Regions from separate parts of the Streptomyces nojiriensis genome, predicted to be linked through region 2. Evidence: riboswitches for the same ligand, from Rfam matches in the RefSeq annotation. Region 2 holds a riboswitch; each other region holds the start of a gene.

Region 1 (7,066 bases), 740 kb from region 2:
ACTGCGGCTACGAGCCCACCGCCGTCCTCGCCACCATGGGCTCCCTCAAGGAGACCCTGCGCGCGGCCCGGGAGACGATCGGCGGCAACCGGGACGCGTCGGCATGACCCCGGCGGAGGAGGGGGCGGGCGGCCGGGGCCGGGGCTTCGACCTCGGCGCCCTGCTGGCCGAGCGCGGCGCCGAGCGGTACGAGCTGCACGCCCGGCACCTCAACCACCAGCTGCCCCGGATGCTGCACACCATCGGATTCGACAAGGTCTACGAGCGGGCCGAGGGCGCCCACTTCTGGGACGCGGAGGGCAACGACTACCTGGACATGCTGGCCGGGTTCGGGGTGATGGGCCTGGGCCGGCACCACCCGGTCGTCCGCCGCGCCCTGCACGACGTCCTGGACGCCCAGCTCGCCGACCTGACCCGGTTCGACTGCCAGCCGCTGCCCGGGCTGCTGGCCGAGAAGCTGCTCTCGTACAGCCCGCACCTGGACCGGGTCTTCTTCGGCAACAGCGGCACCGAGGCGGTGGAGACGGCCCTGAAGTTCGCCCGGTACGCCACCGGGCGCGCCAGGATCCTCTACTGCGACCACGCCTTCCACGGGCTGACCGCGGGCTCCCTCTCGGTGAACGGGGAGGGCGGCTTCCGCGACGGCTTCGCACCGCTGCTCCCCGACACGAGGATCGCGCTCGGGGACCTCGCGGCCCTGGAGCGCGAGCTGAAGCGCGGGGACGTGGCCGCCTTCGTCGTCGAGCCGATCCAGGGCAAGGGGGTCCTGGCCGCCCCGCCCGGGTTCCTGCTCGCCGCGCAGGAGATGCTGCACCGGCGGGGGGCGCTGCTGATCGCGGACGAGGTGCAGACCGGCCTCGGACGTACCGGGGACTTCTACGCGTACCAGCACGAGCCGGGCGTGGAACCGGACCTGGTGTGCGTGGCCAAGGCGCTGTCGGGCGGCTACGTGCCGGTCGGCGCCACCCTGGGCAAGGACTGGATCTTCAAGAAGGTCTACTCGTCCATGGACCGGGTGCTCGTGCACTCCGCGAGCTTCGGGTCCAACGCCCAGGCCATGGCGGCGGGCCTCGCGGTGCTGTCCGTCATGGAGGACGAGGAGGTCGTGGCGAACGCCCGGGCCATGGGCGACCTGCTGCGCGGGCGGCTCGCCGCGCTGGTGGACGAGTACGAGCTGCTGCACGAGGTGCGGGGGCGCGGGCTGATGATCGGCATCGAGTTCGGCCGGCCGTCCTCGCTGGGCCTGCGCAGCCGGTGGACCATGCTGCAGGCGGCCCGCAAGGGGCTCTTCGCGCAGATGGTCGTGGTGCCGCTGCTGCAGAAGCACCGGATCCTCACCCAGGTCTCCGGGGACCACCTGGAGGTGATCAAGCTGATCCCGCCGCTGATCGTGGACGAGCAGGACGTGGACCGGTTCGTCGGGGCCTTCCGCGAGGTCATGGACGAGGCGCACGGCGGCTCCGGGCTGATCTGGGACTTCGGCAGGACGCTGGTGAAGCAGGCCGTCGCCACGCGCTGACGGCCCGCCCACCCCGTGGGGGAACCGGCCCCCGCCGCGTCAGACCAGCAGTCGGTCCCGCAGCCGGTCGAGGGTCTCGGGCGTCAGCCCGAGGCCCTCCGCCAGGTAGCGGTCGACCCCGCCCCAGAGCTCGTCGATGGTGTCGAAGGCGGCCACCAGGTACTCGGCGCGGGCGTCGAAGAGCGGCGCGAGCAGCTCCATCACCTCGGGGGAGCGGGCACCCTCCGACTCGTCGGTGCGGCGCACGCGGTAGCGGCGGTGCGGGGCGTTCGACTCCAGGTAGTCCGCCACGATCGCCTCCCGCTCGACGCCCAGCGCGAGCAGGGTGACGGCGATCGACAGGCCGGCCCGGTCCTTGCCGGCCGCGCAGTGCATGAGCGCGGGGACGCTGTCCTCGGCGAGGGCGTGCACGACCCGGCTGTGCTCGGCGGTGCGCTGCCCGATGATCCCGCGGTACGAGTTCGACATCCGGGCCGCGGCCTTGCCGTCGCCCAGGAGCTCGCGCAGCTGCACGAGGTCGCCGTCGCGGACCAGCCGCCAGAACTCCCGCCCGTCGGCCGGGTCCGAGAGCGGGATGTTGACGTTCCGGACGCCGGGCAGCTCGACGTCCGGCCCCTCCAGCGCGTGGTCGGCGCCGTTGCGGAAGTCGAAGATGGTGTGGAGGCCGAGCGAGGCGAGGAATTCTGCGTCGCTTTCGGTGGCATGTGCGAGATGTCCGCTTCGGAACAGTCGTCCCGCCCTGACCGTTCGTCCGTCAGAAGTCGGCAATCCGCCCACATCGCGGAAATTGCGCACTCCGGACAGCTCCGGCTCCTGTATCTGCTGGGTCAAAGCAACTCCTCCGCCACGTCGTGGGCCCTCTGTCCGAATTGCACTGCTTGGCGCCAACTTGCCATATCCGGAGGCGAGATCGGGCACGCCCCCGTGAGCCAGATCATACGGTGACCGTGAGTGCCTGATCACTAAAGGCGAATGGCCCCGCCGGGGCGGTTGTTGCCGGTGCGGAATGGACGGAGGGTGACGGTAATTCCGGCGGTCCCTCATGCCTGTTATTCCGTCAGGGAATTCACGGCTTGTTCCGTGCGGCCGCAAGGGATTACCTTCGCGATCGATCCGGGTGGACCGCCAAATCCTGCCGCCTCCCGGAAACCGCATCCGACCTATTTCGCGCGGCAGGAGCGGGGGAACCAGGTAAGCCGCCGACCCGGAGATCAATTCACCGGGACGGCTCGGGGTGAAGTCGTGCGTGTCCCGTACATGTACGGCCGGACATCTCCAGTCCGAACCCGACAGCTCACCTCGCAGGCGCCGGAGAGGAATTCGTCATGCCTGCAAAGGGTAAGCACCGCCGCCCCAAGTCCCTTTCCCTTTCCCGCGGTTTCGCCGTCGCCGGAACCGGTGGCGCGGCCCTCGTGCTGCCGCTGATCGGCGCCGCCGGCGCCCACGCGGCCGGTGCCCCGGCCGCCGCGACCGCGGTGACCCCGCAGGCTCCCGTCGCTCTGCAGGCGGCTCCCGTCGCCGCCGCGCAGGCCGCGCCGACCGTCTACACCGTCGTGCCGGGCGACTGCCTCTCCAAGATCGCCGCCGAGCGCCACCTGTCCGGCGGCTGGGAGCGGCTGTACGCCGACAACCGCGAGGCCGTCGGGGTCAACCCGTCGCTGATCCACCCGGGCCTGAAGCTGAACATCGGCGGTCCCGGCGAGGCGGCTCCGGCCGAGGCCGAGGCCGCCCCGGCCCCCGAGGCCGACGCGGAGCCGGCCGCGCAGGCCGCGCCGAAGCCGGTCCGCAAGCAGGCCGAGCAGGCCGCCCCGGCGCAGCGGGAGGCCGCCGCCGAGCCCCAGGCCGAGGCCCCCGCCGCCGCGCCGCAGTCCGCCGGCGGCTTCGTGGCCCCGGTCAGCGGCGGCATCTCCACCCAGTACAAGGTCGCGGGCGCCATGTGGTCCTCCGGCTACCACACCGGCGTCGACTTCATCGCCGCCATGGGCACCACCGTCAAGGCCGTCGGTGCGGGCACCGTGGTCTCCGCGGGCTGGAGCGGCTCGTACGGCAACGAGATCGTCATCCGGCACGCGGACGGCAAGTACTCCCAGTACGCCCACCTGTCCCAGCTCTCCGTCTCCTCCGGCCAGAGCGTCACCGCCGGGCAGGCCATCGGCCTCTCCGGCTCCACCGGCAACTCGACCGGCCCGCACCTCCACTTCGAGATCCGTACGACCCCGTCCTACGGCTCGGACATGGACCCGATCGCCTACCTCCGCTCCAAGGGCGCGAGCCTCTGACGGCACCCGCCGCAGGAGCACCGACACGCGTGGGGCCGGGACCCGAGGGGGGTCCCGGCCTCACGTGTACTTATTCCTTATCCCCCGCGTGGTATAGATCACGGTCCGTCAACCCCTCATTACGTTGGCGTAGGTTGGTTACGGGAGTGAAGTATGGGTTCTCGTGGCAGCGACGACGACGAAACTCAAGACCATCGGCTCGTACGCGGCGATCGGGGACAGCTTCACCGAGGGCGTGGGGGACCCGGGACCCGGGGATTCATTTCTCGGCTGGGCGGACCGGCTCGCCGTGCTCCTGGCCGATCAGCGCGAAGAGCATGACTTCCGGTATGCGAATCTGGCGGTGCGGGGGAAGCTCCTCGACCAGATCGTGGCCGACCAGCTCCCGAGAGCCAAGGCCCTCGCACCGGACCTGGTGACCTTCTGTGCGGGCGGCAACGACATCATCCGGCCCGGCACCGACCCGGACGACGTGGCGGAGCGGTTCGAGGCGGCCGTGGCCGACCTCACCGGAGCCGTGGGCCAGGTCATGATCACCACGGGCTTCGACACCCGGGGCGTACCGGTGCTCAAGCACCTCCGCGGGAAGGTGGCGACGTACAGCGCGCACGTCCGCGCCATCGCCGACCGCTACGACTGCCCGGTGCTCGACCTCTGGTCGCTGAAGTCCGTACAGGACCGGCGGGCCTGGGACACGGACCGGCTGCACCTCTCGCCCGAGGGGCACACGCGGGTCGCGCTGCGCGCCGCGCAGGTGCTCGGGCTGGACGTGCCGGCCGACCCCGACCAGCCGTGGCCCCCGCAGCGGCCGCGCGGCTCGGTGGACGTGACCCGGGACAACATCCAGTGGGCGCGCGAGCACCTCGTGCCGTGGATCGGCCGGCGGCTGCGCGGGGAGTCCTCCGGGGACCACGTCGAGGCGAAGCGGCCGGACCTGCTGCCGCTGTAGCGGGCTGCGGGAGCCGGCAGCGGAATCCTTCGGGGCCGGTGTGCGTTGGGATGGTCGTAGACCGACGACCATCCTGACCCCATCCTCCCTGGAGGCGCTTTGACCGGCTCCCGTCCCTTGCGTCCGCGGCTGCGTGCCCTGCGGCCCGAAGCCTTCGGTGCGGACCCGTCCGGTGCCCGGCTGGAGCGGATCCGCCGCTCGCCGAACTTCGCCGACGGCGTCTTCCAGAACCCGGTCGGGGCCCGGAACAGGCCCTCGGGGTCGATGGCCGAGTTCGCCAAGATCTACTTCCACCGGGAGCAGCGGGTGCGGCGCAGCCCCGCCGCGCCCATCCCGGTCCACCCGACGACCCTCGCGGACCTGGCGAAGCCGCCCGCGAGCGGCCTGCGGCTGACCTGGATGGGGCACTCCAGCGTGCTCGCGGAGATCGACGGGCGCCGGGTGCTGTTCGATCCGGTGTGGGGCGAGCGGTGCTCCCCCTTCCCGTTCGCCGGCCCCAAGCGCCTGCACCCCGTACCGGTCCCGCTGGCCTCACTGGGCACGGTCGACGTCGTGGTCATCTCGCACGACCACTACGACCACCTCGACCTGCCGACGATCAAGGCGCTGGCCGGTACGGACACGGTCTTCGCCGTCCCGCTGGGCGTCGGCGCGCACCTGGAGCGCTGGGGCGTACCGGCCGACCGGCTGCGCGAGCTGGACTGGAACGAGAGCACCGAGATCGCCGGGCTCTCGCTCACGGCCACCCCCGCACGGCACTTCTGCGGCCGCGGTCTGCGCAACCAGCAGCACACCCTGTGGGCGTCCTGGGTCGTCGCGGGCGACGAGCACCGGATCTTCCACAGCGGGGACACCGGCTACTTCCCGGGCTTCGAGGAGATCGGCGCCGAGCACGGGCCCTTCGACGCCACCATGATCCAGATCGGCGCCTACTCGGAGTACTGGCCCGACATCCACATGACGCCCGAGGAGGGCATGCGCGCCCACCTCGACCTGCAGGGCGGCACCCCCCGCGGGACGATGCTGCCGATCCACTGGGGCACCTTCAACCTGGCCCTGCACCCGTGGGACGAGCCCGGCGAGGGCACGCTGACCGCGTCGCAGAACGCGGGCGCGGCCATCGCGCTCCCCATCCCGGGGCAGCCCTTCGAGCCCGGCTCGGCGGACGCGCCCGCCGCACCGTGGTGGCGGCCCTTCGTCGCCGGAGGGGCGGCGGGCGGTCCCCTCGACGGCCGGGTGTCCGTACCGCCGCTCGGGGCGGGCGCGGCGGCGGCTCCTGCCCGGGTGGCGTCCGCGGCCGTCGACGGCCAGGAGAAGTCGGAGTCCGTCGGCTCGTAACGCGGGGCATCGGGGAGAACCGGCCGTCCCGACCGGGCCGGGCGGCGGGCAGCCCGTGGAAGGACCCCCACGGGACGCACTCCTGGGGGTCCTCCCGATTCGGTGCCCTCGGCCCGTACCGCCGACGGTCCGGCGACCGGTGCCGGTGGGCGAGAGGCGCCGCCGGGGCGGTCCGCAGGGTCCAACCGGCGCATTCGGGCTGCTGTGCGAGCGCTCCACCGGGAGCGGGAAGCACCCCCGCGAAGTTCGCCAACTGGCGGTCCGGGGTGCTGCGATGGGGTCTAGCGTGGGTATTCGGTGATCAACACCGGGCCCCGGGAACGCTGGGGGCCGGGCCCCACGTACCGAGGACGCCCAGATGTCCGGACTCCGCGCCGCCCGCCATGCCCCGTCGAGACAGGCCGTCACCGGTCCCGCGCGGCAGATACGGCCTCAGCTGGTGCGCGCCGCCGTACTGCCCACACTCGCCGCCGGGCTCAGCGGCGCCGCCGCAGTGATCTTCACCCTCCAGCTCGGCGGGGGAGCCGGCGACCGCGACGCCCGGCTGTGGCCGGTACTCACCGGCTGCGCCCTCCTCGTGGTCGGCGCCCTCGCCGCCGCCCTGCTCGGAGCCCAGCGCGCCGCCAAGGCGGTACGGGACCGGTGCGAGGCGCTGCGCCGCTCCAGCGTGCGCGGCCGGGGCGAGCTGCGCACGGCCGCCGACCGGCTGGAACGGGGCGAGACCCCGCCCCGCCCGGTGCGCGGTGGACCGAGCTCGCCGCTGCCCGGCGGCGATCCGGCCGGGATGGACGAGTTCTGGCTGCTCTCCCAGGAGCTGCGGGGCGCCCGCGAACAGGCGCACACGACCCTCCTGCGGCTGGCCGGCCCGGCCGTCCCGACCGACAGCGAGCGCAAGGTCGAGGTCTTCGTCAACCTCGCGCGCCGGCTCCAGTCCCTCGTGCACCGCGAGATCTCGCTGCTGGACGACTTGGAGGACACGGT
Region 2 (7,066 bases):
GCCGGGTACGAGGGGTCCGACTCGATGGTCATGGGCCTACCTTACGGCCGGATCAGGCCGTGGAGCCCTCGCGCGGCGCCGAGGCGGGACGGGACGTATCAGGGCAAGCTGGGGAGGGTCGAACGGCGGAAAATTCTGGCCGGAGGTAGGCCCGAGCATTCCGGGCGTCGTGAGAGACTGGTCTAGACAACCGTAAGAACCTGAAGGGCATCACCATGGCAGAGCGCCGCGTCAACGTTGGTTGGGCCGAGGGCCTGCACGCTCGTCCCGCCTCGATCTTCGTCCGTGCGACGACCGCTTCCGGCGTCCCGGTGACCATCGCGAAGTCCGGCGGCGACCCCGTCAACGCCGCCTCCATGCTGGCGGTCCTGGGCCTGGGCGCCCAAGGCGGCGAGGAGATCGTCCTCGCCTCCGAGGCCGAGGGTGCGGACGCCGCGCTCGACCGCCTCGCGAAGCTGGTCGCCGAGGGTCTCGAGGAGCTCCCCGAGACCGTCTGACCCTTCGGGTTCGGCTCCACGCGCGAAGCCGCGGCCCCCGCTCCGGGGGACCGCGGCTTCGTCGTTCCCCGGACCGAGGCCCTGGGCCCGGAACCAGGTTCCGCCCCGGGGCCGGGCCTCCGACTCGGGGGCCGGCGGCCGACTCGGGGGCCGGCGGCTGGCCATGCGCGCTCTCCGGTTCAGTGGCCGGCCTGCGGCTCGGGGGCCAGTGACCACGCTCGGGAGCCGGGGCCGGCCCGGGGGCGGCCTCCGGCTCGGGGGCCAGTGGCCACGCTCGGGAGCCGGGGCCTCTCCGGGGGCGTTCTCCGGCTCGGGGGCCAGTGGCCACGCTCGGGAGCCGGGGCCGGTCGGGCGCCGGCCTCCGGCTCGGGGCCAGGGCCGACTCGGGAGCCTGGGGCCGGCCCGGGGGCGGTCTCCGGCTCGGGACCGGTGGCCTGCCCGGGGGTCGTGCTCGGGAGCCGGGAGGCCGGGCCGGGCTCCGGCGCGACCCGGGCCCGTCCGATGTGCTCACCCCGCGGGCAACGCGGACCCGCGGACCCGCGGACCCGCGGACGCCGCCGGAAATACCGCCCGGCGGAAAAGACCCCACCGGAATCCGGCCCGGCGCACGCCGAATTCAGCTCCGCCGGAATTCCGCACAGAGAATTGGCCGACACGGAACGAACCGGCCGCCGGACAGCGAATTCAAGCGATCCCGTCCTTTGTATACGGCTCCTGTTAATGCCGGCCGCCCGACATGTTTACGGCAGGTTGCGAAGTGCTCACCGCCGCGCGGAGCCGCAGCCGGTGCGCCCCCGCCGCCCGGTCGGCGTGGACCGCGGTCAGCGCCCGCGCCCGTTCGGCGTCACCGCGCGCCACCGCGTCCACGATCGCCCCGTGCTCCGCCCAGGAGTCCACGGGCCGGGCCGGCGCCTCCACCACGTACATCCACGCGATCTTGTGCCGCATCTGCGTGAGCAGCGCGATCAGCCCGGGGCTGCCGGAGGACTGGGCGAGCGTCTCGTGGAACCAGCCGCCCAGGGACCGCAGATCCTCGCCCTGGCCCCGCCTGGCCCGCTCCTGCCCCAGCCTGACCAGCCCGCGCAGCACCTTGAGGTGCGCGTCGGTGCGCCGCCGGGCCGCTCTCGCCGCGGCCAGCGGCTCCAGGAGCATCCGCAGCTCCAGCAGGTCCGCGGCCTCCTGCTCGGTCGGCTCCGCCACGCAGGCCCCCGCGTGCCGCCGCGTGGTCACGAACCCCTCGGACTCCAGGGTCCGCAGGGCCTCGCGCACCGGGACGCGCGAGACCCCGTACCGGCGGGCCAGCACCTCCTCGGTCAGCCGGCCGCCCGGCTCGAACACCCCGGAGACGATGTCGTCGCGGATTGCTGTGCATACCGCGTGCGCAGGAATACGCAAGACCGAACCTCCGCCTATTTCCGTCTGCCAGCCTCATTGCACGCACATGCGCGTGCTGCGACTCTATTGCAACACACGATAATTTCCGAGAGCGGCCAGAAATACGAAACATTTACACAAGGACGCAACACACAAAGACCCCGGCTCGGGGAGCCGGGGTCTTCGGTGAAGCGGTGCGAGGCGGTGTCAGAGGCTGACGCCGTGCGAGCGCAGGTACGCGATCGGGTCGATGTCCGAGCCGTACTGCGAGCCGGTGCGGGCCTCGAAGTGCAGGTGCGGGCCGCTGGAGTTGCCGGTGGAGCCCGACAGGCCGATCTGCTGGCCGGGGGTGACCTGGTCGCCGACGGAGACGTTCAGCGAGGTCATGTGCCCGTACTGGGTGTAGGTGCCGTCGTTGTGCTTGATGACGACGTTGTTGCCGTACGCGCCACCCCAGCCGGCCTCGACGACGGTGCCGACGCCCACCGCGTGGACCGAGGTACCGGAGGCGGCGTGGAAGTCGATGCCCGTGTGGGAGCCGGAGGACCACATGCCGCCGCCCGCGTGGTACTGCGTGCTGACGTACGAGCCGTCCACCGGGGCGACGAAGGTGTTGAGGCGCTTGCGCTCCTCCTCGCGGGCGGCGCGCTCGGCGGCCTCGCGCTCGACCTTCGCCTTGGCCTCGGCGAGGCGCTTGGCCTCCGCGGCCCGCTGCTTCGCGTCGGCCTCGGCCTGCGCCTTGGCGGCGTCCTGCTCGGCGCCGCGGTGCTGGGTCTCGGCCTGGTCTGCGATGTCGCCCGCGAGGTCCTCGGCGACGACCACGGCGCCCAGGCCGTTGTCCTGGCCGATGGTGCTGCTGTGGTTGTCCGCGGCGAAGGCCGGGGCGGCGAGGGAGCCGACGACACCCGTGGTGGCGATCGCGGCGATACCGGCGTAACCGGCGGTCTTCTTGCTCAGACGGCTGGAGCCACGGTGCTTACCGGTACCAGCGGGACGACTGCCAAACGCCATGAAGGGTTTGATCCTTTCCTTCCTTCTCGCCTACCGGGTTAGCTGACGGGTTCGGAGCAGGAAGGTCTCCTACGGATCTCCTCTTGCGAGGGGGTCCGATTCACCCCAGGGACTCATGTGGGTCCCCGGCTCCCCAGGCTCGCGCCTGACGGGGACTCGGCGATCGCTGCCCGGTGCCGCGGGTGCGGCGGGCACAACTGACGGACAGCACGGCCGACGCTAGGCGGATCATCAGTCAATCGCCAAACAGACACGGCTTTTTGTTGCGTACGCCACACCGCATACAAGCAACCTCACCACTAAACGGACAAAAGGGGTTCTGGTGACAAGTCACCAGAACCCCTTGCTGAAACCTTCAGCCGGCCCTCAATGAGCCGTCGTCCGACGGTCAGTTGGAGACGACCGTGACCTCTCCGATCCCAAGAGCCCGCACGGGCTCCTCGATCAGCGCCGCGTCGCCCACCAGGACGGTGACCAGCCGGTCCGCGGGGAAGGCCTTGACGACCGCCGTGGTCGCCTCCACCGTGCCCGTCTCGGCGAGCTGGGCGTACAACTGCGCCTGGTAGTCGTCCGGCAGCTCCTGCTCGACCTGGTCGGCGAGCGTGCTCGCGACCGAGGCCGCCGTCTCGAACTTCAGCGGGGCCACGCCCACCAGGTTCTGCACGGCGACATCGCGTTCGGCGTCGGTCAGACCGCCCTCCGCGAGGGTGCGCAGCACCTTCCAGAGGTCCTCCAGCGCCGGTCCGGTGTTCGGGGTGTCCACCGAGCCGCTGATGGCGAGCATCGAGGCGCCCTTGCCGTCCGCGGTGGAGCGCAGCACCTGGCCGAAGGCGCGCACGCCGTAGGTGTACCCCTTCTCCTCGCGCAGCACCTTGTCCAGGCGCGAGGTGAGCGTGCCGCCCAGGCAGTACGTGCCCAGCACCTGGGCCGCCCACACCCGGTCGTGGCGGTCCGCCCCGATCCGGCCGATCAGCAGCTGCGTCTGGACCGCGCCGGGCCGGTCCACGATGACCACGCGGCCGGTGTCGTCGGCGGTCACCGGCGGCACCGGGAGGGCGGCGGCGGTGTTGCCCGTCCAGGCGCCCAGGGTGTCCGCGAGCACGGCGTCCAGGTCGATGCCGGTCAGGTCGCCGACGACCACCGCGGTGGCGGTGGCGGGGCGTACGTGGGCCTCGTAGAAGGCGCGTACGGCGGCGGAGTCGATCCGGGCGACCGTCTCCTCGGTGCCCTGGCGCGGCCGGGACATCCGCAGGGTGGCGGGGAAGAGCTCCTTGGAGAGCTGCTTGGCGGCGCGGCGCTGGGGGTTGGCCAGCTCGTGCGGGATCTCGTCGAGCCGGTTGCGCACCAGCCGGTCGACCTCGGCGTCGGCGAAGGCGGGGGCGCGCAGCGCCTCGGCGAGCAGGCCCAGCGCCTTGGGCAGCCGGGAGGCCGGGACCTCCAGCGAGACCCGCAGGCCCGGGTGGTCGGCGTGCGCGTCCAGGGTGGCGCCGCAGCGCTCCAGCTCGGCCGCGAACTCCTCGGCGGAGTGCTTGTCGGTGCCCTCGGAGAACGCCCGCGCCATGATGGTCGCCACGCCGTCCAGGCCCTCGGGCTCGGCGTCCAGCGGGGCGGCGAGGTTGACCTCGACCGCGACGACCTGCTGGCCGGGCCGGTGGCAGCGCAGCAGGGTCAGCCCGTTGGACAGCTGCCCGCGGTCGGGGGCCGGGAAGGCCCACGGCTGCGGCTCGCCGGCCTGCGGGCGCGGGTGGAAGGTCATCGTGACGGCTGCCGTGTCGCTCACTGCTCCGCCCCCTCGTTCTCGTCGGAGTCGTCGGACTCGTCGTGCTGGTCGGACTCGTCGGCCGCGAGCGGCTCGTAGACGAGCACCGCGCGGTTGTCCGGGCGCAGTCGGGCCGCGGCCACGGCCTGCACCTCCTCGGCGGTGACGTCGAGGACGCGCTGGACGGCGGTCAGCGCCAGCTGCGGGTCGCCGAACAGCACCGCGAAGCGGCACAGTTCGTCGGCGCGGCCGGCCACCGTGCTCAGCCGGTCCAGCCACTCGCGCTCCAGCTGCGCCTGGGCGCGCTCCATCTCCTCGGCCGTCGGGCCCTCGGCGGCGAACCGCGCGAGCTCCTCGTCCACGGCCGCCTCGATGTCGGGGATCTCGACCCCGCTGGAGGTCTTGACGTCCAGCCAGCCCAGGGAGGGCGCCCCGGCCAGGCGCAGCATGCCGAAGCCGGCCGCGACGGCGCTCTGGTCGCGGCGTACCAGCCGGTTGTGCAGCAGCGAGGACTCGCCGCCGCCCAGGATGGTCAGCGCCACGTCGGCGGCGTCGCACTCGCGGGTGCCGTCGTGCGGCAGCCGGTAGGCGGCCATCAGCGCACGCGCCGGGACCTCCTCGACGATCTCCTCGCGCAGCTGCTCCCCGATGATGTCGGGCAGCGAGCCGTCGCGGGGCGGCTGCTTGCCGTCGTGCGCGGGGATGGTGCCGAAGTACTTCTCGACCCAGGCGAGCGTCTGCTCGGGGTCGATGTCGCCGACGACCGAGAGCACCGCGTTGTTGGGCGCGTAGTACGTACGGAAGAAGGTGCGCGCGTCCTCCAGGGAGGCGGCGTCCAGGTCGGCCATGGAGCCGATCGGGGTGTGGTGGTACGGGTGGCCCTCGGGGTAGGCCAGGGCGGTGAGCCGCTCGAAGGCCGTGCCGTAGGGGACGTTGTCGTACCGCTGGCGGCGCTCGTTCTTGACGACGTCGCGCTGGTTCTCCATGGACTCGTCGTCCAGGGCGGCCAGCAGGGACCCCATCCGGTCCGCCTCCAGCCAGAGGGCGAGCTCCAGCTGGTGGGTCGGCATCGTCTCGAAGTAGTTGGTGCGCTCGAAGCTGGTGGTGCCGTTGAGGGAGCCGCCGGCGCCCTGGACCAGTTCGAAGTGCCCGTTGCCGGGTACGCTCGCCGACCCCTGGAACATCAGGTGCTCGAAGAGGTGAGCCAGGCCGGTGCGTCCCTTGACTTCGTGGCGCGAGCCGACGTCGTACCAGAGGCAGACCGCGGCGACCGGGGTCAGGTGGTCCTCGGAGAGCACCACGCGCAGGCCGTTGGCCAGCCGGTGCTCGGTCGCTGTCAGGCCGCCGGAGCCGGCCTGGGCTGTGGCCGTGTGACCCATGGGCATGTGGTCCCTTCGATCGCGATGCAGAGATTTCTTATCGACCTGCCACTGTATGCAAGCGCGCCGACCGCCGGATAAGTTCCCGGGTCACTCCCCCGCACTCCGTCCGGGGGACCCCCGGGGTCGGAGTCGGCGTTGTCGGTGCGTCGGGCCACAATGGTCCGCGTCGTACCCTCGCCGGACACCACAAGACCGCCAGACCCAGCCAGACACCCCGCCCGACACCCAGCACACCCCATTTTGGTTAAGGAGCCGCGCAGCGATGGCCCGCCGCAGCACGAAGACCCCGCCGCCGGAGGATTTCGAGGAGAAGATCCTCGACATCGACGTCGTCGACGAAATGCAGGGCTCCTTCCTCGAGTACGCGTACTCGGTGATCTACTCCCGTGCCCTGCCCGACGCCCGGGACGGCATGAAGCCGGTGCACCGGCGCATCGTGTACCAGATGAACGAGATGGGCCTGCGCCCCGACCGCGGCTACGTGAAGTGCGCCCGTGTCGTCGGCGAGGTCATGGGCAAGCTCCACCCGCACGGTGACGCGTCGATCTACGACGCCCTCGTGCGCATGGCGCAGCCCTTCTCCATGCGGCTGCCGCTGGTCGACGGCCACGGCAACTTCGGTTCGCTCGGCAACGACGACCCGCCGGCCGCGATGCGTTACACCGAGTGCAAGATGGCCGACGCCACCTCGCTGATGACGGAGTCGATCGACGAGGACACCGTCGACTTCACCGCCAACTACGACGGCCAGGAGCGGGAGCCGGTCGCCCTGCCCGCCGCCTACCCGAACCTGCTGGTCAACGGCGCGTCCGGGATCGCGGTCGGGATGGCCACCAACATGCCCCCGCACAACCTCGGCGAGGTCATCGCGGCCGCCCGCCACCTGATCCGGTACCCGCAGGCGGACCTGGAGGCGCTGATGCGCTTCGTGCCGGGTCCGGACCTGCCCACGGGCGGCCGGATCGTCGGGCTCTCGGGCATCAAGGACGCCTACGAGAACGGCCGCGGCACCTTCAAGATCCGCGCGACGGTGGCCGTGGAGG
Region 3 (7,066 bases), 2.8 Mb from region 2:
CCAAGCGATTCCATCGAGGATGTCGTGCTCCGACACGACAACCTCGGAAGCGCCGATGCGCTCCATGATCGCCAGCAGGACGAGCGCCCCCGCGCCGATCACGTCCACCCGGCCCGGATGCATCACGGGGATCGCCGCGCGCTCGGCGTGCGTCTCCGTCAGCATCCGCTCGCTGATCTCCCGCACCTGCTCGTAGGAGATCCGGGAGTGGTGGATGGCCGACGAAAGGTACTCCGGCAGCCCCAGCGCGATCCCGGCGACCGTGGTCACCGAGCCGGCCAGGCCCACCAGCGTGCGCGCCTCGGCCAGCGGGACGCTCTCGCCGGCCAGGTCCAGCGCCGCCTCGATGTCGGCGCGGATCGCGGCGACCTGCTCCGCGGTCGGCGGGTCGGTGACGACCCCGTCCACCACCAGGTGCCGCTCGGTCATCCGGACGCAGCCGATGTCCACGGACCGCGCGGCCCGTACGTGCTCCTCGCCGACCACGAACTCGGTCGAGCCGCCGCCGATGTCCACCACCAGGAACGGCCGCTCCAGGTGCTCGTGGGCCGTCAGCTCCTTGGTCGCGCCGGTGAAGGAGAACTCCGCCTCCTGGTCACCGGAGATCACCTCGGGCTCGACCCCCAGGATGTCCAGGACGCCCCGGACGAAGTCCGCCCGGTTCTCGGCGTCCCGGGAGGCGGAGGTCGCCACGAAGCGCACCCGCTCCGCACCGAACTCCTTGATCACTCCCGCGTACTCGCGGCAGGCGGCGAAGGTGCGCTCCAGCGCCTCCGGGGCCAGGCGCCCGGTCCGGTCCACGCCCTGGCCGAGCCGGACGATGGTCATCCGGCGGTCCAGCTCGACCAGCTCGCCGGTGGCCGGGTCGCAGTCCGCCACCAGCAGCCGGATGGAGTTCGTACCGCAGTCGACGGCGGCGACCCGGGTCACGCCCCCGGCTCCTCGTCGTCCGTCTTCTTCTCGCCGCACGGGACGACGCAGGCACCCTTGGCCCACCACTCCGGCAGCATCGCCAGGGCCTCGTCACCGAACGGGTTCACCCCGGGGCCGGCGGCCAGGGAGTGGCCGACCAGCACGTGCAGGCACTTCACCCGGTCCGGCATGCCGCCGGCGCTCGGGAAGCCCTGGAGCACCTCGATGGCGTCGCGCCGCTGGATGTAGTCCTCGTGGGCGGCCTGGTAGGCGGCGGCCAGGTCCTTGTCCTCGGCGAGCCGGGCCTGCATCTCCTTCATCACGCCGTTGGCCTCCAGCGTGCCGATCGCGGAGGCCGCGCGCGGGCACGTCAGGTAGTACAGCGTCGGGAAGGGGGTGCCGTCGGGGAGCCGCGGGGCGGTCTCCACCACGTCCGGCTGCCCGCAGGGGCAGCGGTGCGCGATGGCGCGCAGCCCGCGCGGCGGGCGGCCGAGCTGCTGCTCGAACGCCTCGATGTCCGCGTCGGTCGGCTCGGTCCGGTCGGTCTGGGGCGGGGGCGTCTGCATGCCTGGAGGAAGTCTCTTCGTTCTCGTGGATGGGTGCTGCGGTACGGCGGTACGGATCACTCGCCGGGGCGGTCGGCCTTGTCGACGCCGTCCCAGACGTTGGAGTACCAGGGGCGGTCGGAGCCGGCGTGGCCGGTCCGGTGCGGCTGCGGGGGCTGGGCCCCGGGGTCGCTCATGATGTAACTGATCTCCCCCGGGCGCAGGAAGTGCAGGTGCTTGCGCGCCTGCTGCTCCGCGTAGGCGTCGTCCTGCCAGCGGGCCTTCTCGTCGCGGAGCCGCTCCAGGCGGTCCCGCGCGGCCGCGGCGGCCCGCTGCTGCTTCGCGATCTCCGAGCGCTGGGAGACGTACTGGCGCATCGGATACGCGAGGGCGACGACCAGCGTACAGAGGACGAGCACCAGGAGCGCGGCGCGGCCGGTGAGCCGGCTGCGGCGGACCTGACGCCGCGACTGCGACCGGTAGACGTGGGCGGCGGTCCGCTCGCCGAGCTGCTTGAGCCTCGTCGCGGTGGAGAAGGTGGAGAACCGATCCCGGTTCCCGGCCATTGGTCCGCCTCCCCTAGGTGCGCACTACGCAATACGTCCCCGCACACGGTACGGGACCGAGTGCGGGGACGTACGGAGGCCAGCCCCTCAGGGGGGTGATTAGCCCTTGAAGCGCGGGAAGGCGCTGCGGCCCGCGTACACCGCGGCGTCGTCGAGGATCTCCTCGATGCGCAGCAGCTGGTTGTACTTGGCGACACGGTCCGAGCGGGCCGGGGCGCCGGTCTTGATCTGACCGCAGTTCACGGCGACGGCGAGGTCGGCGATGGTGACGTCCTCGGTCTCACCGGAGCGGTGGGACATCATGCACTTGAAGCCGTTGCGCTGGGCCATCTCGACGGCGTCCAGGGTCTCGGTCAGCGAACCGATCTGGTTCACCTTCACGAGCAGGGCGTTCGCGGAGCCCTCCTCGATACCGCGGGCCAGACGCTCCGGGTTCGTGACGAACAGGTCGTCACCGACGATCTGGACCTTGGCGCCGAGGCGGTCGGTGATGGTCTTCCAGCCGTCCCAGTCGTCCTCGAACAGCGGGTCCTCGATGGAGACCAGCGGGTACGCCTCGACGAGCTCGGCGTAGTAGTCGGTCATCTCGGCGGCCGAGCGGGACTTGCCCTCGAACTCGTACTGGCCGTCCTTGTAGAACTCGGACGCGGCGACGTCGAGCGCGAGCGCGATGTCCTTGCCCGGGGTGTAGCCGGCCTGCTTGATGGCCTCGATGATGAGGTCGAGCGCGGCGCGGTTGGACTCCAGGTTCGGGGCGAAGCCGCCCTCGTCGCCCAGGCCGGTGGAGAGGCCCTTGGTGTGCAGGACCTTCTTGAGGGTGTGGTAGACCTCGGCACCCCAACGCAGCGCCTCGGAGAAGGACTCCGCGCCGATGGGGGCGATCATGAACTCCTGGATGTCCACGTTGGAGTCGGCGTGCGACCCACCGTTGAGGATGTTCATCATCGGAACGGGCAGCAGGTGCGCGTTCGGACCGCCGAGGTAGCGGAAGAGCGGAAGGTCCGAGGCCTCGGACGCGGCGTGCGCGACGGCCAGGGACACGCCGAGGATGGCGTTGGCGCCGAGCGAGCCCTTGTTGTCGGTGGCGTCCAGGTCGAACATGGCCTGGTCGATCAGACGCTGCTCGGTGGCGTCGTAGCCGACGAGCTCCGGGCCGATCTGCTCGATGACGGCGAGGACGGCCTTCTCGACACCCTTGCCGAAGTAACGGTTGGGGTCACCGTCACGGAGCTCGATGGCCTCGAATGCACCGGTGGAGGCGCCGGACGGAACTGCAGCACGGCCGGTGCTGCCATCGTCGAGGCCCACCTCGACCTCGACCGTGGGGTTGCCTCGGGAGTCCAGGATTTCCCGGGCTACGACGACGTCGATGGACGGCACGAGCATCTCCTTCTGGGATGTGACGCTGAGTGTGCGGTGGCGTGTCAGGCCGTGGGATGGCCTTGCCGCCTAGAGCCTAACCGGCTCCGGGCACTGGGCCGCCCGACCGCCCGGACCCTGGGACGAAAAAGCGACCGAATACCCCTCTTCCGGGACATAGGTCGCTTGATCATCGGCGTTCGGGGGCCGCACGCGGCACCGCCCGGCGCGTGGGGCACGCGCCGGGCGGTGGAAATCCTGCACGGGGTCAGCTGACGCCGCGTAGATGTTTTCGCGGCTTTGCCGCGGTGTTCAGCTGAGCTTCAGCTTCTGGCCCGGGAAGATCAGGTCGGCGTCCGAGACGATGTCCTTGTTCAGCTCGAAGAGCTGCTGCCAGCCGCCCTTGACGCCGTTGGCCTCGGCGATGGTGCCCAGGGTGTCGCCCGGCTTGACCTCGTACGAGCCGTTGCCGGTCTTCGGCGCGACCGGGGCCTCGGCGCGCTCGGAGCGGGTGGTCGGAGCCTCGGTGCGCTTGGTCTCCTGCTTCGGCGCGGCCTTGGTCTCGGTCTTCTTGGTCTCGGGCTTCGGCTGCGGCTTCGACTGCGGCTTGGACTGCGGCTTCGACGACGCCGGGGTCTCGGAGCCGCCACCGGTGTAGGCGGAGTTCGACAGACCCTTGCCGCAGGACGGCCAGGCGCCCTTGCCCTGGCTCTTGAGGACCTTCTCCGCGACGGCTATCTGCTGCGACTTGGAGGCCTGGTTGGCCTGCGCGGCGTACGACTTGCCACCGAACCCGGCCCACGTGGACGGCGAGAACTGCAGACCGCCGTAGTAGCCGTTGCCCGTGTTGATGGACCAGTTGCCACCGGACTCGCACTGCGCGACCTTGTCCCACTCGGACGTGGTGGCGGCGCTGGCGGTGCCCGCGGCCATCAGGGGGGCGGCCACGGCCACACCGGCGACACCGGCGAGCGTGACGATCCGGACAGACCGCTCGATTGCAGTACCGCGACGGTGCTTGCCCTTGCCGGAAAGCAGCATGGAGTTTCTCCTCACCGACGCCTACGAGGTGAGCTGTCGGGTTCGGGCGAGTGAGTTGCCCGGCCGTGCGACCTAGCGCACGTCTTAACCCCAAGCCGGTGGCGTGACCGTCTCTCAACGGCCGCTCCCGGCACCTACCTTGGTTCCCCCGCTCCTGCCTTCGGCGCTTGACGCGACGACTGTTCCCTTCGTCCGCCGGCAGGATTCGGCGATGCGGTCGAAGGAGCTCGCGGTGGCGAGCGATTCAGAAGGTAGACAGGTCTCTCCCCGATGTTCAACGAGGAACATCGGGGAGAAACGGCCCCTACTTGCACCCCCCGCAGGGGCATTTGCGCAGGTGAGGACGGGGTTTGCGGAAGCCCCGAGGCGGGACACGCCAGTTGACCGGAAGAGACACATGTCTCACTTATAGAAATCCGACATTCGGCTCTTTCCGGATAACTGAACTGTCCTTATTGCGGGGTTAGATCCAGGTTCTGGCCGGGCTTGATGAGGTCGGCGTCCTCACCGATGACTTGCTCATTGGCCTGGTAGAGACCGTTCCAGCCCCCCTTTACGCCCTTGGCAACCGCGATGGTCGCCAGGCTGTCGCCCGCCTGGACCGTGTAGGTGGGGTCCGACGCGGCATCAGACGACGCCTTCGGCTCGGCCTCCGGCGCACCGCGGTGCTTGCCGTTGCCCTCGACAGGAGTGGTGGCGGTGGTCTGCGGGACCGCCGGGGCCGTGGGGGCCGTCGGGTCGACCGGGGGCAGGCCCGGCGTGGAAGGCGAGGTGGTGGGCGCGGTCGGGTCCACCGGCAGCGTCGGCGCCGTCGGGTCGACGGGGGTCGGCGTACCGGTCGGGCCGCCCGGCTGGACCGGCGCCGTCGGGTCGGCCGGAGGCGTCGTCGGGACGTCCGGCGCGGGCATGACGGGCAGTCCGATGGACGGCGCGTCGGGGATCAGGAACGGGGTACCGGACGGGCTCGGGGCCGGGGCCGGGGTCGGGGACCCGTAGTCCGTGGACGGCTTGCCGCCCCCGGTGGACGGAACGGCGTCGTCCGGGCGGGACGGCGCGGGGGCGATGGGACCGTGGCCGCCGGGGAGACCGGGGTCCACCTGTGCGGCGGGGCTCTCCCGGACCAGACCGGCCGAGGCCGCGCACAGCGGCCAGGCCTGCGGCCCCGTCGAGCCCAGCACCCGCTCGGCGACGGCTATCTGCTGGGAACGGCTCGCCAGGTCGGGGCGCTCGGCGAAGTCGAGCCCGCCGGCGCTCTGCCACTCCTCCTGGGTGAACTGGAGTCCGCCGTAGGCGCCACTGCCGAAGTTCGCGCTCCACGAGCCGCCGCTCTCGCACTCGGCCACCTTGTCCCACGTGGACGTGTCGGCGGCGGTGGCGCTGGTGGCGGCCAACAGTGGCATGGCCAGCGCAGAGCCAGTGACTCCGGCTGTGACGACCAGCGCGGGGACCTGGCGGGGGCGTCTGTGACGGCCGTTCCCGGAGAGCATGAGGGATCACCTTTCGCATATAACAGCGGGGTAACGGCAGAACCTAGCGGCCTTCGAACGATTGTCACAAGTCAAGGCCGAACCTGACTTTTAATCAGCTTTCGCGCAAGTGTTTTGAGCCGCGAATCGAACGGGAAGAGTCCGCAGCCCTCGCATGATCAACCCCCCGCGCCAGCGCAGGTCTTGGGGTGGAACGGCCAGTTCCAGATCGGGCAGACGCGTCAGCAAAGTCGCGAGCGCGGTCTGTCCTTCGAGCCGGGCGAGCGGAGCGCCCAGGCAGTAGTGGATGCCGTGACCGTATCCGAGGTGCTGGTTGTCGGTCCGGGAGAGGTCGAGGGTGTCCGGGTCCGCGAAGCGCTCCGGATCCCGGTCGGCGGCCGCGAGGACGACCAGGACCGGATCGCCGGCCTCGATCCGCATGCCGCCGAGGGTCAGCGGCTCGGTGGCGAACCGCCAGGTCGCCAGCTCCACCGGCCCGTCGTAACGCAGCAGTTCCTCGACCCCGGTGGCCAGCAGTCCGCTCTCCCCCGCGGCGAGGGAGAGCTGGAGGCGCTCGCGCTGCCCGGGGTTCATGAAGAGGGAGTGGACCCCGTTGCCGATGAGGTTCACGGTGGTCTCGAAACCGGCGAAAAGCAGGATGAAGGCCATGGCGGTGGCCTCGCCCTCCGTCAGATGGTCGCCGTGATCGCTCGCCCGGATCAGGTCGGAGATCAGGTCATCACCCAGATCATCCCTTTTGCGGTGAATGAGTTCGCCGAGGTAGGTCCGCATCTGCTTGACCGACCGGGCCACTCCGCCGCGCGGACCGCCGCCGTGGCGGATCATCATGCCGGCCCAGTCGCGGAAGTCGTCCTGGTCCTCGCGCGGTACCCCGAGCATCTCGCAGATGGCGTAGATGGGGAGCGGGAAGGCGAACTCGTGAATGAGATCAGCCTCACCTTTCCCCGCGAAAGCGTCGATCAGGTGGTCGGTGAGCGCCTGCACCCGCGGGGCGAACTCGGCGACCCTGCGCGGGGTGAAGGCCTTCGACACCAGCCGCCGCAGCCGGGTGTGGTCCGGCGGGTCGATGTTGAGCAGGTGGGTCATCAGCTCCGCCTTGCGCTCCCCCGGGATCCCGGTCTTGCCCTTGGCGTGCGCCGGCTCCGCGTGGTGCGCC

The links. Region 2 has a riboswitch for cyclic di-AMP ahead of JYK04_RS31090 (M23 family metallopeptidase). Riboswitches for the same ligand answer to the same signal wherever they lie in the genome.
Region 1: it holds a riboswitch for cyclic di-AMP, as region 2 does, so the genes downstream of both, JYK04_RS34315 (M23 family metallopeptidase) here and JYK04_RS31090 (M23 family metallopeptidase) in region 2, are expected to answer to the same signal.
Region 3: it holds a riboswitch for cyclic di-AMP, as region 2 does, so the genes downstream of both, JYK04_RS18235 (transglycosylase family protein) here and JYK04_RS31090 (M23 family metallopeptidase) in region 2, are expected to answer to the same signal.

What each region holds. Positions count from the first base shown of each region.
Region 1 covers NZ_CP071139.1:7,423,324-7,430,389, forward strand. The annotation lists gene hpnH (adenosyl-hopene transferase HpnH) at 1-107, shown strand, start outside; gene JYK04_RS34305 (aspartate aminotransferase family protein) at 104-1,519, shown strand; gene JYK04_RS34310 (tyrosine-protein phosphatase) at 1,559-2,350, opposite strand; cyclic di-AMP (ydaO/yuaA leader) riboswitch at 2,666-2,842, shown strand; gene JYK04_RS34315 (M23 family metallopeptidase) at 2,845-3,798, shown strand; gene JYK04_RS34320 (SGNH/GDSL hydrolase family protein) at 3,962-4,747, shown strand; gene JYK04_RS34325 (MBL fold metallo-hydrolase) at 4,847-6,085, shown strand; gene JYK04_RS34330 (ATP-binding protein) at 6,444-7,066, shown strand, end outside.
Region 2 covers NZ_CP071139.1:6,679,646-6,686,711, reverse strand. The annotation lists gene JYK04_RS31105 (bifunctional acetate--CoA ligase family protein/GNAT family N-acetyltransferase) at 1-32, opposite strand, end outside; gene JYK04_RS31100 (HPr family phosphocarrier protein) at 216-497, shown strand; gene JYK04_RS31095 (GntR family transcriptional regulator) at 1,215-1,892, opposite strand; gene JYK04_RS31090 (M23 family metallopeptidase) at 2,079-2,882, opposite strand; cyclic di-AMP (ydaO/yuaA leader) riboswitch at 2,896-3,054, opposite strand; gene JYK04_RS31085 (M16 family metallopeptidase) at 3,271-4,638, opposite strand; gene JYK04_RS31080 (M16 family metallopeptidase) at 4,659-6,020, opposite strand; gene JYK04_RS31075 (DNA gyrase/topoisomerase IV subunit A) at 6,286-7,066, shown strand, end outside.
Region 3 covers NZ_CP071139.1:3,929,342-3,936,407, forward strand. The annotation lists gene JYK04_RS18215 (Ppx/GppA phosphatase family protein) at 1-930, opposite strand, end outside; gene JYK04_RS18220 (DUF501 domain-containing protein) at 927-1,478, opposite strand; gene JYK04_RS18225 (FtsB family cell division protein) at 1,535-2,023, opposite strand; gene eno (phosphopyruvate hydratase) at 2,123-3,403, opposite strand; gene JYK04_RS18235 (transglycosylase family protein) at 3,695-4,423, opposite strand; cyclic di-AMP (ydaO/yuaA leader) riboswitch at 4,427-4,599, opposite strand; gene JYK04_RS18240 (LysM peptidoglycan-binding domain-containing protein) at 4,876-5,823, opposite strand; gene JYK04_RS18245 (cytochrome P450 family protein) at 6,001-7,066, opposite strand, start outside.